DNA from 4 places in the Paenarthrobacter sp. NPDC057981 genome. Region 4 is predicted to be linked to each of the others. Evidence: riboswitches for the same ligand, from Rfam matches in the RefSeq annotation. Region 4 holds a riboswitch; each other region holds the start of a gene.
The links. Region 4 has a riboswitch for thiamine pyrophosphate ahead of thiC (phosphomethylpyrimidine synthase ThiC). Riboswitches for the same ligand answer to the same signal wherever they lie in the genome.

Region 1 (4,044 bases), on a different contig from region 4:
ATGCACGCAGCCACCAAGCCGCAGGTGCTCGGCCTGTTCCTGATGCTCTCAGCAATCGGCTTGCAGATGCGCACCTGGTGGGTGTGGCCGGTCCTGCTGGTGGCGTGGATCTTCCAGCTCCTCACAGCGCCGGTCTCCGCACATATGGTGGGACGTTCGGCGTACCGGACCAAGCACGGACACCGCGAGAAGCTCACCAAGGATGAACTCGAAGCCGTGGTCCAAAGGGCTGCCGCCGGCCAGGAGCCTCTGGAGCCCTAAGCAATCCGAACCTTAAAGCAACGCGGGGTCACTTATGGCCCATCCCCGAGGGACTTTTGGGCCATAAGTGACCCCGCGTTGCTTGTCCCGGTGGTGCTTAGACGATGTCCTGCGACTTCGCGAAACGGGCAATGGCCCGCTGCGTGCCCCGGCTGGTGAGGACTTGGATCAGCGTGCTCACGAAGGCGGAAACCAACGCAAAGGTCAGGGCCGAGCGAAGGCTCGTTTCCATGTCGTCGTTGCCTGTGGGCGGCTTGTTGCCCGTGGCCTTTTCCCAGCCTTTGTTGACGAGTTTGGTACCGACAAAGCCTGCGCCGAGGCTAATTCCGGCGCCCAACAGCTTGAAAAAGAGGTTCATGCCCCCAGCCTAGCTGTACGGCAGGCTACCTGCGGTTCTCCCGTTCCTTGAGAAACGCAGTCAAGGATCCGACCGGCGCCAGCACCGGGATCACCGGGTGTTCGGCCGACCAAAGGGCGTCCACGGAGTCGAAAGCCGCGATTTCCTTGAGCAAGTAATAGGTGGGCGGCATCAACTTAAGCCCGCCTTCAGCTTCGGCGGCCAAAATTCCGCTGACAGGCATCCACAGTGATTGCCAGGCCTCCGTGGTCTGGTGCCGAGGCTGCGCTTCCGGTGCGGGTTTCGCGATGTAGAAGTAGGTGTCAAAACGCTTGGGCATATCCACTGGAGTGATCCAGTTGGCCCAGGGGCGCAGGGCTGCGGCCTCTATGGCCAGCCCAGCCTCTTCCTGGACCTCGCGGATGGCTGCAGCGAGGACGGTACCCGCGGCCTTCTGCGTCAGGGCTGGATCCGAGGAAATCGAACTCTGTGCCCAGGCGGCAGCGTGGCTGTGGAGCAGCTCCGCCGGGTAATCCCATCCGGCCTGATCCGTTGCATCCACCCGGCCGCCCGGAAACACCACCATCCCCGCAGCGAAGTCCATGGTGCTGACCCGGTGCTGGACGAACGCCTCGAGCCCGGACGGGGTATCGCGGAGCAGGATGACGCTGGCTGCGAGGCGTGGCTCGGACACTGGCGTGGTGTCGGGAAGGCTGGAGCCGGGAAGATCCGTCATGCAGTCATTCTCGCAGGTGCGTTGCGGGGCCTGCTCTGCGTGCCACGGGCGAGGAATGGGGCGCAGAGCGGGCCTCGCAAGGGCAAGGACGGAATATGACCCCGCCTGCCCGCCCACCCGGGCTCCCAAGCACGCCAAGGTGTAAACTGAACCAGCCCATCAGGGCAGATTTGATAACGACAGGGGAGCGCCTCCGTCGAATCCTGCACCACGCAGGAGACGCGAGGGCGCTGAGAGTGCGGACAGCCGCAGACCCTCGAACCTGATCCGGTTAGTACCGGCGCAAGGGAGTCGAGCTTCTCAGAGTGTCCGGATCCGGACGGCGCAAGCCAGGTGGACTCCGGGGAGCACTTTCCCCTCCTGTAACCTCAGGAGGCAGAAAATGACCACGGTAAACGTGAAGAAGACCAGTTACGGCTGGCGAGTTGTAGACATCGTGGTGGCAGCCCTCATCGCCATCGCCGGCGGCGTGATCTTCTGGGCCTGGTCTCAGGGCGCCGCGATCGTATCCATCCCCATGAACGCGGCCTACCCGCCGCTGACCGGCCTGATCGCCGGCGGCTGGATGATCCCCGCCGTCCTGGGCATGCTCATTATCCGCAAGCCCGGCGCAGCCCTGTTCTGCGAGGCTGTGGCCGCCACCGGCGAACTCATCATGGGCTCGCAGTACGGCACCACGGTGCTGATCTCCGGCATCCTGCAGGGTCTCGGCGCGGAGCTCATCTTCGCGGCGTTCCGTTACAAGAAGTTCAACCTGCCCACGTCGCTTCTCGCGGGTGCAGGTGCCGGACTCTTCTGCGGCCTTAACGACTCCTTCCTCCCGTGGGGCTGGAACATCGCCTATGAGGCCATCGACAAGCTGACCTACATCGCGTTCTGCACGCTTTCCGGCGCCATCATCGCCGGCGCACTGTCCTGGATCGCCACCCGCGGTCTGGCGAAGACTGGCGTTCTCAGTTCCTTCGCCTCGCGCAAGGCCGCTTCGGAGCCAGTCTTCAGCTGATGCCCGCCACACAGAGCGGCACGGTCAAGCCTGCCGCCATTTCCGCCGAGGGGTGGGGGTGGCGGCATGCGGGGCGTTCCACGCCAGCCATCCAGGGCCTGGACCTGCGGATTGAACCAGGGGAGCGGGTCCTCCTGCTGGGCCCATCCGGGGCCGGCAAGTCCACGCTCCTGCACGCCCTGGCCGGGGTGCTGGGTGACGAGGAAGACGACTCGGACGAGACCGGCTCGCTGCTGATCGACGGCGCCGCGCCCCGGGAGTCGCGGGGCCGCGCCGGGTTGATGCAGCAGGACCCCGAAACCCAGGTGATCCTCTCGCGCGTGGGCGACGACGTCGCCTTCGGTGCGGAGAACCTGGCTGTGCCCCGGGATGAGATCTGGTCCCGTGTGCACGAAGCGCTCGACGACGTCGGCTTGCGTAGCGCTGCCGGCGGCGGTTTGGCGTTGGACCACCCGACGGCGGCACTTTCCGGAGGCCAGAAGCAGCGGCTTGCGTTGGCGGGCATTCTGGCGATGCGGCCCGGGCTGATCCTGCTCGATGAGCCCACGGCCAACCTTGACCCCGCAGGCGTGCTGGAGGTCCGGGACGCAGTGCGCCGCTGCCTGGACAAGACCGGTGCCACGCTGGTGGTTGTGGAGCACAGGGTTTCCGTGTGGAAGGACCTGGTGGACCGGATCGTGGTCCTGCAGCCCGGTTCTGCCGGTGGGGGAACACTGCTGGACGGGCCGCCGGACCAGGTTCTCTCCGAGGCACGATCCACGCTGATGGCAGCGGGCGTGTGGGTACCCGGTTACGTTCCCGCGACCCGGGCACGGCTGCAGGCGGACGGTCCCAGCGAGCTGCTCCTCGTGGCCCAGAACCTTGCGGTTTCCCGGGAAAAGCCCAAGCGGAAGGGCTTCAGGACCGTCCCGCCCGTTCCCGCGCAGAAAGACATCACCGCCCAGGTCAGAGCCGGCCAGGCATTGACCATTACCGGGCCGAACGGTGCCGGCAAGTCCACCTTCGCACTCACCTTGGCCGGTCTTCTGGCGCCGGTGGATGGCGCGGTGAGTGCCGGCGTCGAGCTTTCAGACGGAGCCGGCATTGACCCGTACAAATGGAAAGCCGATCAGCTGATCTCCCGGATTGGCACTGTCTTCCAGGAACCGGAGCACCAATTCGTCACCGGCAAGGTCCTGGACGAGCTCATGTTCGGTCCAAAACACCTTGGCCACGGCGAAGAGCGCGTCGACGAACTGGTGGAGCGGTTGAGACTGGGCCATTTGGTGGACGCGAATCCCTATACCTTGTCCGGAGGGGAGAAGCGGAGGCTCTCAGTAGCCACAGTGCTGGCGGCCCACCCCAAGGTGCTGGTCTTGGATGAACCCACGTTCGGCCAGGACGCCAATACGTGGGCCGAGCTGGCGTCGTTCCTTTCGGAGCTGCTCGATGCCGGGACGGCAGTCGTGTCGGTGACCCACGACCAGGAGTTCAGCGCGGTCCTGGGCGGGACGGAGCTGCGACTGGGGCCGGCAACGCAGGGCGAAGCAGCGCATCAGGAAGCGGGTGCCGCGTGAAGGACGCATTGAATCTGAGCGGAAACCACGCACTCCTGACCCGGGCGAACCCCCTGGCGAAGTTCGTGGCCGTCTTCTTCATCTCGCTGGTGCTGGCCTTGTCCATCGACTGGGTCTCGGCATCCACTGCGCTGATCGCGGAATTGGCACT
Region 2 (4,044 bases), on a different contig from region 4:
CCGCCGTCGGCAGCCTGTCCGCGGTGGTCCAAGGCGCGGCCGGTGACGGCGGTGACCACACTGCTGACGGAAGCGCCATCGATCACTTCGTGCACGGTGCCGTTGAGCTTGATGTTCATACTGTTTCCTTGCTGTGGAGAAAGCAACGCGGGGTCACTTATGGCCCCCTGAAGGGGTTTCCATGGGCCATAAGTGACCCCGCGTTGCATTGAAGCGGTCAGGGCGGAAGATGGACCAGCGGGGGTCCGTGGAACCACTAAGCAGCTCCCCCACGATCGCGGCGGCGACGGGAGTGAGGAGGACACCGTGCCGGAAGAATCCCGTGGCGATCACGAGGCCTTCAACCTCGCCGGTGGAATTGTCCACACGACCCAGCAACGGGGCATTGTCCGGAGTTCCTGGTCGTGCGCGGGCCGTTGCCTCCAGGAGTTCGAGTTCAGCCACGGCAGGCACCAGAACCTGCACGTCGCGCAGGAGCTGGTAGACGCCACCGGCCGAGACGGCGTTGGAGGTCGCAGACAGACTGTCCTCGCGTTGCGTAGCGCCGATCACCACGGTTCCGTCTTCCCGCGGAACGATGTAGACAGGCACTCCACGGACCATTCCCCGGACTGTGGCGGTTACAAGCGGACGGAGGTGCGCCGGGACGCGCAGGCGGAGGATGTCTCCGTAGACCGGCCTGACCGGAAGGCTGAGCCCCTCGGGAAGGCCCCGCAAGTGAGGGGCTCCCAGCCCGTTGGCCACGACCGTTTCGGCGGCATGGACGGTGCCGCCGTTTTCAAGCTCGACGCCGGCAACCCGGTCCCCGTCCCACAACAACCCTCGGGCAGAGGCCTCAACGGCGAACCCATCTTCGGCCCCCTTCACCCAGCTGCCATCGTCCGGCGAATGCGCGGCAAGGGCCGCCAAAAGGTGGGCCGCCAATTTCCGCGGATCAACCTTGTGATCCGCACGAATGTCGAAGGCACAGGAAATTTGCGGGCTCAGCAGTGGTTCGCGGTTCCGTGCCTCACGCAGGGACAGCGGCTCGACCTCCAGGCCCGCCGCAAGCTGAGCCGCGCGAAGGTCTGCGAGCGCCCTGCGGTCCGCGGCGTCGGCACCCACGGCGAGGGTCGGCGTCGTGCTGTATCCGGTGGCTTCCGTGGGCTGAGGCAGGCCGCCCACGAATGATGGCCACAATCGGGATGACTCGAGCATGAGGTCCAGGAGGTCTTCTTCCTGGTAGTGGAGTTCGCTCACCGGTGCCAGCATTCCGGCAGCCGCAAAGGTAGCGCCACTGGCAGGCGCCGGGTCGATGAGGGCCACGGAGCGGCCCAGCTTCCGTGCTTGATGGGCTATGCCCAGGCCAATGATCCCACCGCCGATGATGGCGACATCTGCGTGAATGGCTTCTGCCATCTGTTTCCTTCCCTACGCCGGTACTAGCCGGATCAGGTCAAGCGGTCGGCTCCCAAGCCCTCTCAGCCGGACGGTCACAATGATGGTCGTCGCGGCTCCCGCGGTACGTGCCCAGTTTAGAGGAACTAGTGTGGTTTCCATGACCCAGCATGAATCCCTCGCCTCGGCCCGCCTCTACCTGTGCACTGACGCGCGCAAACGCCAAGGCGATTTTGAAGACTTTGTCGATGCAGCCTTCCGGGGCGGAGTGGACATCATCCAACTCCGCGACAAGACGATCGAAGCTGCTGAGGAATTGGAATTGCTGACCGTCCTGCGCAGCGTTGCCGAACGCCATGGACGGCTCTGGGCAGTCAACGACCGGGCCGATATTGCCAGTGTTTCCGGGGCTCCTGTGTTCCATGTGGGGCAAAAGGATCTGCCCCTGGAGGTCGCCCGTACCTTCCTGCCCCACCCTGCCGTCATTGGCCTGTCCACCCACACTCCCGAGCAAGTGAACGCGGCCATCACCTCCTCGCCCAGCGACCCGGGTCTGGACTACTTCTGTGTTGGCCCGGTATGGGCAACGCCCACCAAGCCCGGCCGCGACGCCGTGGGAACCGGCTTGGTCACATATGCCGCAGAAGCGATCAAGCGCGCTGAAGAGACCACAGGCGGGGCCGTTGATTTGCCCTGGTTCGCGATCGGTGGAATCGACCTTGGCAACGTAGAAGAGGTACTCGCAGCCGGCGCCGGCCGCATCGTCGTCGTCCGCGCCATTACCGAGGCGGAAGACCCGACGGCGGCAGCGAAGTCGCTGCTCGAAGCCCTCGACGCCGCTTAGCGGCAACCCCGCGGGCCACGCTGCCCGACGGCCGGTCCCCGCCGGTCCGCCATCCAAAACCTCGCACCCGCACCACTGAAGGAAGTCCACGTGAGTTACCCGAATTACCCGCCCGCGCCCGATAACGGACAAGGAGCGGGTGTTCCTCCGGTCCCCAACGCACCTGCCCCTTATGGCAGCCCCTATCAAGGTGGGCCCTACTCCGGCTATCAACCCACGCCGGGTTCGGGTTCTTACGGCCCTCCGGGCGGCGATGGAACGGCAAAGTCGTTCGTGGTCACCTGGATCCTCTCCTTGCTCCTGGGCGGACTGGGTGTCGACCGGTTCTACCTGGGCAAGATCGGCACCGGCATAGCCAAGCTCCTGACCGCCGGCGGGTTCGGCATCTGGTCGATCGTGGACCTCATCATCACGTTGACAGGTAATGCCCGTGACAAGCAGGGCCGGCCTTTGGTTGGCTACCCGGAGAACAAGAAGAAGGCATGGATCATCACCATCGTGGTGTGGCTCGCCGGCATGATCATCGGCATCATTTCCACGGTGCTGTCCTTGGCGCTGGTCTCTGCAGGGATCCAAGGGCAGAAGGCAGCTGAACCGGCCCGCCCATCGGCGTCCCAGGAAGGTCCCCTCCCCTCGCCCGGCACCGCCAGCGATGCGAATTCCTTCACGGTGACGGTGTCCAGTGGCGACACTGTGAAGGTGGGCATTGTGGACACCCTTTACACCCCGGAAATTTCGGCCATGCCCTACCTGGAGCCAGCCAATGGAGGGTTCCTGCTGATGGAGGTTTCCTGGCAGACTGCCACGGGAACCAGCTACGCATCAGCCACAAACTTCGAGGCCTACGATGCTGACGGCAAAGAGGGCGAGCTGCTCTTCCTGGAGGAAAAAATGGGGACCTTCCCCTGGGGGGACGTACCGACCGGGAAGACTGTGCAGGGAGTCATAGGCTTTGACATCAAGAAGGGCCCGACCACCATCGTGGTAAACGACCTCGACGGTCAAAAGGCAGCGAGCTTTACGCTGACCCCGGCAGGCTAGCCTTCCACAGCACAGCACGCTGGATCCGGTAATAAGCCCGCAGTCGCTTGGCGGCTGCGGGCTTTTGCCTGGTGGGCGTCCAAGACTATCGGCCTGTTTCGGGCTACGCTGATTTTCGTGTCACATCACCGGATAGCGCCCAACGTCGACGATTCATCGGACCAGCTCGCAGCAGCCCTCGCGGCCCTGAGGACGGAGCTTGAACTGCCCGGCGAGTACCCCGTTGAGGCCGTGCAGGAGGCGCGTGACGCCGTCGAATCCCTCCGCCTGCCCGAGCGGGACCTCAGGCAGGTCACCTTCGTGACCATTGACCCCGCCACGTCCACGGACCTTGACCAAGCGCTGTACATCGAGCGTGCCGGCGAAGGGTACAAAGTCCTTTACGCGATCGCCGATGTTCCGTCCTTCGTGGCACCCGGCGGGGCCCTGGATTCGGAAACGCGGCACCGGGGTCAAACACTCTACGCGCCAGACGGGCGCATTCCTTTGCACCCGGAGATCATCAGCGAAAACGCCGGGAGCTTGCTGGCGGACCAGGACTGCGGGGCTTTCGTCTGGGACTTCGACTTGGACGCGAAGGCGGAGGTAGTGAACGTTTCCGTTGCGCGGGCAACCGTTCGAAGCCGCGCCAAACTGAGCTACGCCGGCGCGCAGCAACAGATCGACGACGGAACTGCACTGCCCGTACTTCAGCTCCTCAAGGAAGTTGGACTTAAGAGGGTCGAGCTGGAGCGGCTTCGTGGCGGGGCCAGCCTCAACATGCCCGAGCAGGAAATCGTCCA
Region 3 (4,044 bases), on a different contig from region 4:
AGGCGGGCAGCTCAAGTGTGCTGCCGGCTCCACCGGGGACGCGGTTCAGCGTTACGTAGTCTCCAACGGAAACTTTTTCTTGGCGGCCGCCTGCGCGGACAATCGCGTACACCACTTGGGTACTCACTTCTCTCGACGTTTATAACTAAATTTGCGTGCGGAACCCTGAACCGGAAATCAGGCTGGGTTCGCGCTGTGCCTCAACGCCGTGGACTCCTGATCGAAGCCCGCGAGTCATCCCATGAACAATTCCACGGGGCATAACCCAAGTGTTGGCGTAAGCACCGAAGATCAAGATTACGCTAGTTTGACCCTCAGCTGCAAATGAGGCCGGGTCCGGAGGCTGCCACGTGACTTGCGTCACGAGTCGTAACGGACTCTCCCGGCACCGTGCCCATACAGCCTACAGGGTTCGGCAACGAATCACGCGATCCGGCGCGCGGAGGAAGCCGGCTTTGCTGCCCGACCGACGGATGGTGCCCCTAGGCGTGAAGCCTGGGAGCGTCAAAGAACGCGGTCTCATAGCGGCAGGACTGCCTGAAGGCCTCCAGCATGTCCGCACGCTCACGGCCAGAGGCCGTGACTGCTGCGGCGTCCGTGAAAGATATAGCCTCCCTGGTGGCAGCGGCGAAAGCTTCGTCTGCATACGTCCTCAGCCATTCCGCGTAAGGGTGGGCGGCTGACGCCCCTGCCTCCACAAAGGCGGCATGGAGCTTCTGCCCCACTTCCGCGTACAACCAGTAGCAAGGCAGGATCGCGGCCAGAACCACTGCATAGCTGCCCGACGTCGAGGCGGCCAGCAGGTGGTCCACGTAGGCTTTGGTCACCGGTCCTGTCACGCCCGAGGCCTCACGGGTACTCAGCCAGTTCCTGTGCAGTTCCGATTCCACTTCCAGGCACTGCTGTGAGCCCTTGGCCCAGAACAGTTGTTCATCTTCAGTCGGCGCCAAGGCACCTGCCCGGGCCAGCACCCTGGAATAGCCATTCAAATAGATGGCGTCTTGGGCCAGGTAGTAGCTGAACGCCGTCTCCGGCAACTGCCCGGACTGCAGTTCCTGGATGAAGTTCAGCTCGTGGATTCTTTCAAGCTCGGGAACGGCTTCTTTCCACAAAGTGGCAGCGAACCCGCCGGTGTGGAGTTTGCGCTGGTGGTGGAAGTGGTCCACTGGCCCGCTGCCTCGGCCCACCTCCAGCTCAGCTGACCCCCTCAGCGCTTGGAGCAGCCAGGGCTTTACCTCGCGCAACGACGCTTCCCAGTCACCCGTACGCACCTGGACTGTGGCCAGCGCTGACGACAACGAGCACCCAGTGCCATGGCTGTTCTTTGTCGAAATCCGGGGACCGGCTACCTCGACGACATCCTGCTGCAGCAAGCCACCTGTGTTGATCAACGCGTCCGGACATTCCGAGCCAGCCAGGTGACCGCCCTTGACCAGCACGGTGTTTCCGCATTCCGCGGCCAAGCGTTTGCCCTGCTCCAGAGCCGAGGCCCAATCGGCCGCCTCCGCCTCGCCCAACAATATGGCAAGCTCCGGCAGGTTGGGCGTGACAAGGTCGGCCAACGGCAGCAAGGAACGAAGAGCATCGCCGGCCGACTCCGTCAGGAGGCGGTCACCGCTGGTGGCCACCATCACCGGGTCAAGAACGACGACGGCGGGGCGCACCTCCTCGAGCCAGCTGCGGACCTCGTTGATCACCTCGGCGTCCCCCAGCATCCCGATCTTGACGGCATCGATGGCGATATCGCTGCTGATCGCGGTCAACTGTTGCCGCAGGAATTCCACCGGGGGTACGTGCACCGCACTGACACCCTGGGTGTTCTGTGCAGTCAGGGCAGTGATGGCAGCCATTCCGTATCCGCCGTGGGCGGCGATGCTCTTCAGGTCTGCCTGGATTCCTGCCCCTCCGGAGGGATCGGAGCCTGCGATGCTCAGTACCCGCGGGGTCTGCGTGTGCTCCGCCACTAACGGGTACACAGAGGAATATGACAACTCAGCCATGAGGACATCCCTTCGCCGGTGCTAACCGGACAGGTTCAACGGGTCTGGATCTCAGCCCGGCCCAACGCCTGGCACCCCGTGTCAGTCCCCCAGCCTAACGCACCGAAAAAGGCAAGGGCCCCGCAATGCCCGCTCCTGGCGGATATTACAGGGCCCTCGAAACCGCGGACGTCGATCAGAGCTCGGAAGCCGGCACGCCGACACCCAGGATGATGGGTTCCTCCGAAGCTGGTTTCCGGACCGGTTCTGCCGGCGCCTTGGACTCGTGCGCCGATCCCTGGGCAGCTGTGGCCGATTCCTCATGGTGCTCAACACTGGTCTCATTGGCCGCACCTTGTGCCCTGCTGGCACTGCGGTTCCGGCGACCTCGGCGACCCCTCGAAGCCGCAGGAGCTTCCTCCGACACAGGAACCTGTGCAGCGGCTTCCGGGGCTGCAGGAGCCTTGAGGTCCGCTGCACTCTCCGAAGGGCCCTCGTCCTCGGCGGACGGAGCGGCACCGAGGTGCGAGAACGCCTCGGCCAAACGGTCCAGGCTCATGGCAGGCTTGGACGTCTGCGGCTCGTCATGGTGTTCAACGAATGGCAGCGCAACCTCTTCGCCGCCGAAGCGCAGCACCGGGGTGGAGCGGGCTTCACGGACGGCGGCATCGTGGGCCTCAGTGGCCTGGTCCGTCGGAGCATGCTCTGCCGCGGGAGGAACGGAGCCTGCGCCGGCCTCGTGCTGTCCTGCAGCCCGTGCAAGCTCTTCGGCCTTGTGGATTTCGTCATCGTGCAGGTGGGCTGCATGGGCTGCGGCGGCAATCGTCGCCAGCGCTGCACGGGTCGCTTCAGCTTTTGCCTGGCGCGCAGGGTCCTGTGGTTCCGGGTGGGCCGCCGGTGCAGCCGGAGCTGAGGGCGCCGAATGGACCTGGGCGGGTGCTTCGGCTGCCCCCTGCGCTCCTCCCTTGCCGCGACGACGCTTGCGTTCCGTGCGTGCGGTGGGCTGTTGCGCCTCGGTGTTGGGACGGTGCTGCTCGACAGCCGCCACGTTGGCACGACGATGCTCCACGGGCTCGTCGTGTGTCACCACACCGCGCCCTGCGCAATGCTCACATTGTTCACCGAAGACCTCAAGGAGGCCGGTACCCATGCGCTTGCGCGTCATCTGCACCAAACCGAGCGAGGTCACTTCAGCAACCTGGTGCTTGGTACGGTCGCGCCCCAAGCATTCGACCAGGCGCCGCAGCACAAGATCGCGGTTGGATTCCAGGACCATGTCGATGAAGTCGATGACAATAATGCCGCCAATATCACGCAGGCGGAGTTGCCGGACTACTTCCTCGGCAGCTTCAAGGTTGTTCTTGGTGACGGTCTCTTCCAGGTTGCCGCCGCTGCCGGTGAACTTACCGGTGTTGACGTCCACCACGGTCATGGCCTCGGTGCGGTCGATCACCAGCGAACCACCGGAGGGCAGGAAGACCTTGCGTTCGAGTGCCTTGTGGATCTGCTCATCGATGCGCCAAGCGGAGAAGATGTCCTGGTCCTTGGTCCACTTTTCGAGCCGGCCCACCAGATCGGGAGCAACGTAGGTGACGTAGGCCTCTATGGTGTCCCAGGCATCGTCACCGGAGACGATCAGCTTGGAGAAGTCCTCGTTGAAGACGTCACGGACCACCTTGATGGTGAGGTCCGGCTCGCCGTAGAGCAGTTCCGGTGCCAGCACCTTGGTGGAGGAAGCCTGCCCTTCAATGCCCTCCCACTGCGCGCGCAGTCGGTTGATGTCGTGGGTCAGTTCTTCTTCCGACGCACCTTCAGCGGCGGTGCGGACAATGACGCCGGCGTTTTCCGGCAGTCGGTCCTTGAGGATCCGCTTGAGGCGGTTGCGTTCGACGTCGGGCAGCTTGCGGGAGATGCCGGTCATGGATCCACCGGGCACGTACACCAGGTAGCGGCCCGGGAGGGAAATCTGGCTTGTGAGGCGGGCGCCCTTGTGGCCCACGGGGTCCTTGGTGACCTGGACCAGGACCGAGTCCCCCGACTTCAGTGCGTTCTCGATCCGGCGCGG
Region 4 (4,044 bases):
GAGGGCAGCCAGTTGCTGGACGTACTGCCGTGACTGCACGGCTTCGAAGGGCATGTCTTCCTGCGCAGCCCAGGCGGCAGCGACGTCGTCGAGGACATTGGCTTCGCCCTCGCTTTCGTAGGTGAGCAGTTCTGCAAGCGCCCTGACCATCGCCTCCGGAACACCGAGCAGCGCGTCACTGGTGACATCCACCAACGCGAGTTCGTAGTCGGCACCAGCAGCATGGACTGCCTGTCCCGCCAGGTCTCCAAGCTGTTCCACTTCGTAGTCCGTGATGCCGTTGATCCGGACTGCGGGGCCGGCAACATCCGCGCCCTTATCCAGGGCAGCTGCCCGCTTGAGCGCTTCGTCGTGGGTGGCTACAAAAATTTCGGCAAAGCCCATGGAAAGTACTCTCAATCCTTCGTGCTGACGGGGCATGGGGGCCCAGGACTGGTGGTCCTGCACCTTCACTGCCCAGCCTAGTGCAGCTAAGCGCCCGCCTGGACTCCGGGAGCGGAATCAGGACGGCGAACGGCCACCCGCAGCTTGTTCCGCCATGGGTCTTCAAACTGCAATTCTGCGCCCGTGTGGTGGTTCTGCACTCCGGCAACCCGCAGACGATCGGCCAGCGCGCCGACGTCATCCCCTGCGGGGACCTCAATGAGCACTTCGCCGAGCCCCAGGGTGTCCTTCCGGGGCCCCGCACCGCGACTGTTCCACACGTTCATGGCCATGTGGTGGTGGTACCCACCGGCCGAGACGAACAGGGCCTGGCCGTGCCAACCCGCCGTCTTCTCGAAACCCAGGGTGTCGACGTAGAAGTTGTGGGCCGTCGCGACATCGCCAACCTGAAGGTGGACGTGCCCTACCCCGGCCGCAGCCTCGTGCTGGCCTGTGACCGCGGCTTCGCTCAGGTGTTCCTGGAGGAAGCGCTGCGGCGGAAGGGCCACGTTGTCCATGACCACATTCTTGCCGTCCCACTGCCAGCCTTCACGCGGCTTGTCGTAGTAGAGCTCAATGCCATTGCCTTCGGGGTCGGTGAAGTAGAACGCCTCACTGACGAGGTGGTCGGCGCTTCCCACGAAGGCCCGGGGTTCATATCCGGCGGCGGTTGCGATGGTGGCCGCCAAGGAGGGCTGGTCCTGGAAGAGGATGGCGGTGTGGAACAGCCCGGCCTCACCACGCCCCGGCAGGTGAAGACCGGCGGCCGGCGCCAGATGGACGACGGGCTTGCCGACCCGCCCCAGGTAGAGGCCGCCGTCCTGCTCGGCCACAACTTCCAGCCCCAAGGCGCGCTGGTAGTAGTCACTCATGACTTTCATGTCGCCGACTTTGAGCATGACAGTGCCCATGGCGAGGTCGGCAGGCAGTAGGTCCTGGTTGGATGAAGCGGACATGTGAAGCTCCCGGTGTCGATGCGGCCGCCTTTCGGCTCGTTCTACCCATCTAAATTACTTGAAGCTTCAATTTATTCCTAGCGGATCAGCTGCCCTCGAAGGACGACGTGCTTCAGCGCGGAAACGGCAGCCAGATTCCGGCGCGGATCCTCATGGCAAATCACGACGTCGGCACTCGCCCCTTCGCTGATGGCCTCGGCTCCCAGCCACTTGCGGGCGCCCCAAGTGGCCGCATCAAGGACCGCTGCCGGCGGCAGGCCGGCGTCGTACAGTTCGTTCATCTCGTCTGCGATCCGGCCATGCCGGATGACGCTGCCAGCATCCGTACCGGCATGAATGGCGACTCCGGCCTCGTACGCCTCCACCACGCGTTCACGCCGACGATCCCAGAGGCGCGTCATGTGGTCCGCGTATTCAGGAAACTTGGGCGCAGCCTGGGCGGCGATATCCGGGAAGGTCGCGATGTTGACAAGTGTGGGAACGATCGGAACGGACTGCTCCACGAGCCGTGGAATGTGGCGTGGCAACAGACCCGTAGCGTGTTCGATGCAGTCGATACCGGCATCAAGCATGTCGTCGATGGTGTCTTCGGCAAAGCAATGCGCCGTGACCCGGGCGCCCTCGTCATGGGCGGCGGAAATGGCATCCTTGACCGTCTTCGCCGGAAAGGAGGCAGCCAGGTCACCAATACCCCGGTCTATCCAATCGCCCACCAGTTTCACCCAGCCGTCGCCGTCGCGGGCTTCCTTCCGGACGGTCTCGACCAACTGCTCCGGCTCAATCTCGTGACCCAATCCGCGCAGGTACCGGCGGCTTCGGGCTATATGGCGGCCGGATCTGATCAGGCGGGGCAAGTCCTCGCGCTGCTGCACCCACCGCGTGTCGCTGGGTGAGCCGCAGTCGCGGATGAGCAGGGTTCCCGCGTCCCGGTCCGCCTGGGCCTGCGCGAGGGTCGTGGGCCCATCCACCGCACCACCGGCGCCCAGTCCGATGTGGCAATGGGCATCAACGAATCCCGGCAGGACCCAGCCGTCAAGCACTCTGTCCGGTTGCTCCTTGGGGCGCTCGAACGTCAGTGTGCCCCCAACGGACCACATCCCGCGTCGCTCCTGATCTGCGGCGACGAGCACGGGTCCGCTGAATTCGATGATGTTGGACATGCCAGAATCCTAGTCCGGTACAGGGCCGGCAAGTGCAGCCAACATGTGACCAGGTGCCATGTGACTGGGTAGCGCATGGGAGCTGTGGTAGCTTCGTCATGACCACACGGGGGCCCTTGCAGGGGCTGAGATCGGGCTGAGGCGGCCTGCGACCGTTGAACCTGTCCGGGTAATGCCGGCGAAGGAAGTGAGTAATCCTTGAGCACCATCGAAACACAGCACAGCCCTGCCCAAAACGAGGTTGTTACGCAGTCCCTGAAGTCCCATTCGCTGGCCTATGTCGAAGACCCAGCCACCGGCATCCGCGTTCCGGTGACCGAAATTTCGCTTGAGCCCTCCCCCAATGGCCAGGCGAACCCGCCACTGCAGGTGTACCGGACGGCGGGCCCCGGGAGCGATCCCGTAGTGGGCCTTGAAGCCTTCCGGGCCGCTTGGATCGAGGCCCGCGGCGACACTGCCGCGTACACGGGCCGTGAACGCAACCTGCTCGACGACGGCAAGGCGGCTTTGCGGCGCGGCGCCGCCTCTGCCGAATGGAGGGGTGCACAACCCGTGCCCCGCCGCGCCGTCGAAGGCAAAACCGTCACCCAGATGCACTACGCGCGGCAGGGAATGGTAACGCCCGAAATGCGGTTCGTGGCGCTGCGTGAAAACTGCGATGTGGAACTGGTCCGCAGCGAAGTTGCCGCCGGCCGGGCGATCATTCCCAACAACATCAACCACCCCGAGTCCGAGCCCATGATCATTGGCAAGGCCTTCCTGGTGAAGATCAACGCCAACATCGGAAACTCCGCCGTCACCAGTTCCATCGCGGAGGAAGTGGACAAACTGCAGTGGGCCACCCAGTGGGGCGCTGACACTGTCATGGATCTGTCCACGGGCGACGACATCCACACCACCCGCGAGTGGCTCATCCGGAACTCCCCGGTACCGATCGGCACAGTGCCCATCTACCAGGCGCTGGAGAAGGTCAATGGCGAGGCCAACAAGCTCACGTGGGAGATCTTCCGCGACACCGTGATCGAGCAGTGCGAACAGGGCGTGGACTACATGACCATCCACGCCGGTGTGCTGCTGAGGTATGTGCCGCTGACCGCCAACCGCGTCACGGGCATCGTCTCCCGCGGTGGATCCATCATGGCCGGATGGTGCCTGGCCCACCACCAGGAAAACTTCCTTTACACGCACTTCGACGAGCTGTGCGAAATCTTTGCCCAGTACGACGTCGCGTTCTCGTTGGGAGACGGCCTGCGCCCGGGTGCTACTGCCGACGCCAACGATGCCGCACAATTTGCTGAGCTGGATACGCTGGCCGAACTGACCCAGCGAGCCTGGGAATACGACGTGCAGGTCATGGTGGAGGGTCCCGGGCATATTCCGTTCCACCTGGTCCGTGAGAATGTCGAACGGCAGCAGGAACTGTGCAAGGGGGCCCCTTTCTACACGCTGGGACCGTTGGTCACCGACGTCGCTCCCGGCTATGACCACATCACCTCGGCCATCGG

Region 1: another riboswitch for thiamine pyrophosphate. It lies ahead of ACFVSI_RS05915 (ECF transporter S component); the one in region 4 lies ahead of thiC (phosphomethylpyrimidine synthase ThiC).
Region 2: another riboswitch for thiamine pyrophosphate. It lies ahead of thiO (glycine oxidase ThiO); the one in region 4 lies ahead of thiC (phosphomethylpyrimidine synthase ThiC).
Region 3: another riboswitch for thiamine pyrophosphate. It lies ahead of thiD (bifunctional hydroxymethylpyrimidine kinase/phosphomethylpyrimidine kinase); the one in region 4 lies ahead of thiC (phosphomethylpyrimidine synthase ThiC).

What each region holds. Positions count from the first base shown of each region.
Region 1 covers NZ_JBHVQI010000003.1:249,872-253,915, reverse strand. Annotated here, with positions in the region: gene mnhG (monovalent cation/H(+) antiporter subunit G) at 1-261, shown strand, start outside; gene ACFVSI_RS05925 (DUF4235 domain-containing protein) at 359-619, opposite strand; gene ACFVSI_RS05920 (NUDIX domain-containing protein) at 645-1,334, opposite strand; TPP riboswitch at 1,506-1,641, shown strand; gene ACFVSI_RS05915 (ECF transporter S component) at 1,717-2,337, shown strand; gene ACFVSI_RS05910 (ABC transporter ATP-binding protein) at 2,337-3,893, shown strand; gene ACFVSI_RS05905 (energy-coupling factor transporter transmembrane component T family protein) at 3,890-4,044, shown strand, end outside.
Region 2 covers NZ_JBHVQI010000022.1:20,319-24,362, reverse strand. Annotated here, with positions in the region: gene thiS (sulfur carrier protein ThiS) at 1-119, opposite strand, end outside; gene thiO (glycine oxidase ThiO) at 154-1,398, opposite strand; TPP riboswitch at 1,389-1,510, opposite strand; gene thiE (thiamine phosphate synthase) at 1,538-2,221, shown strand; gene ACFVSI_RS17225 (TM2 domain-containing protein) at 2,312-3,262, shown strand; gene ACFVSI_RS17220 (RNB domain-containing ribonuclease) at 3,380-4,044, shown strand, end outside.
Region 3 covers NZ_JBHVQI010000011.1:77,986-82,029, reverse strand. Annotated here, with positions in the region: gene rplU (50S ribosomal protein L21) at 1-115, opposite strand, end outside; gene thiD (bifunctional hydroxymethylpyrimidine kinase/phosphomethylpyrimidine kinase) at 483-2,000, opposite strand; TPP riboswitch at 1,991-2,089, opposite strand; gene ACFVSI_RS12110 (Rne/Rng family ribonuclease) at 2,176-4,044, opposite strand, start outside.
Region 4 covers NZ_JBHVQI010000023.1:46,124-50,167, reverse strand. Annotated here, with positions in the region: gene ACFVSI_RS17665 (hypothetical protein) at 1-384, opposite strand, end outside; gene ACFVSI_RS17660 (VOC family protein) at 471-1,379, opposite strand; gene ACFVSI_RS17655 (amidohydrolase family protein) at 1,457-2,539, opposite strand; TPP riboswitch at 2,636-2,743, shown strand; gene thiC (phosphomethylpyrimidine synthase ThiC) at 2,738-4,044, shown strand, end outside.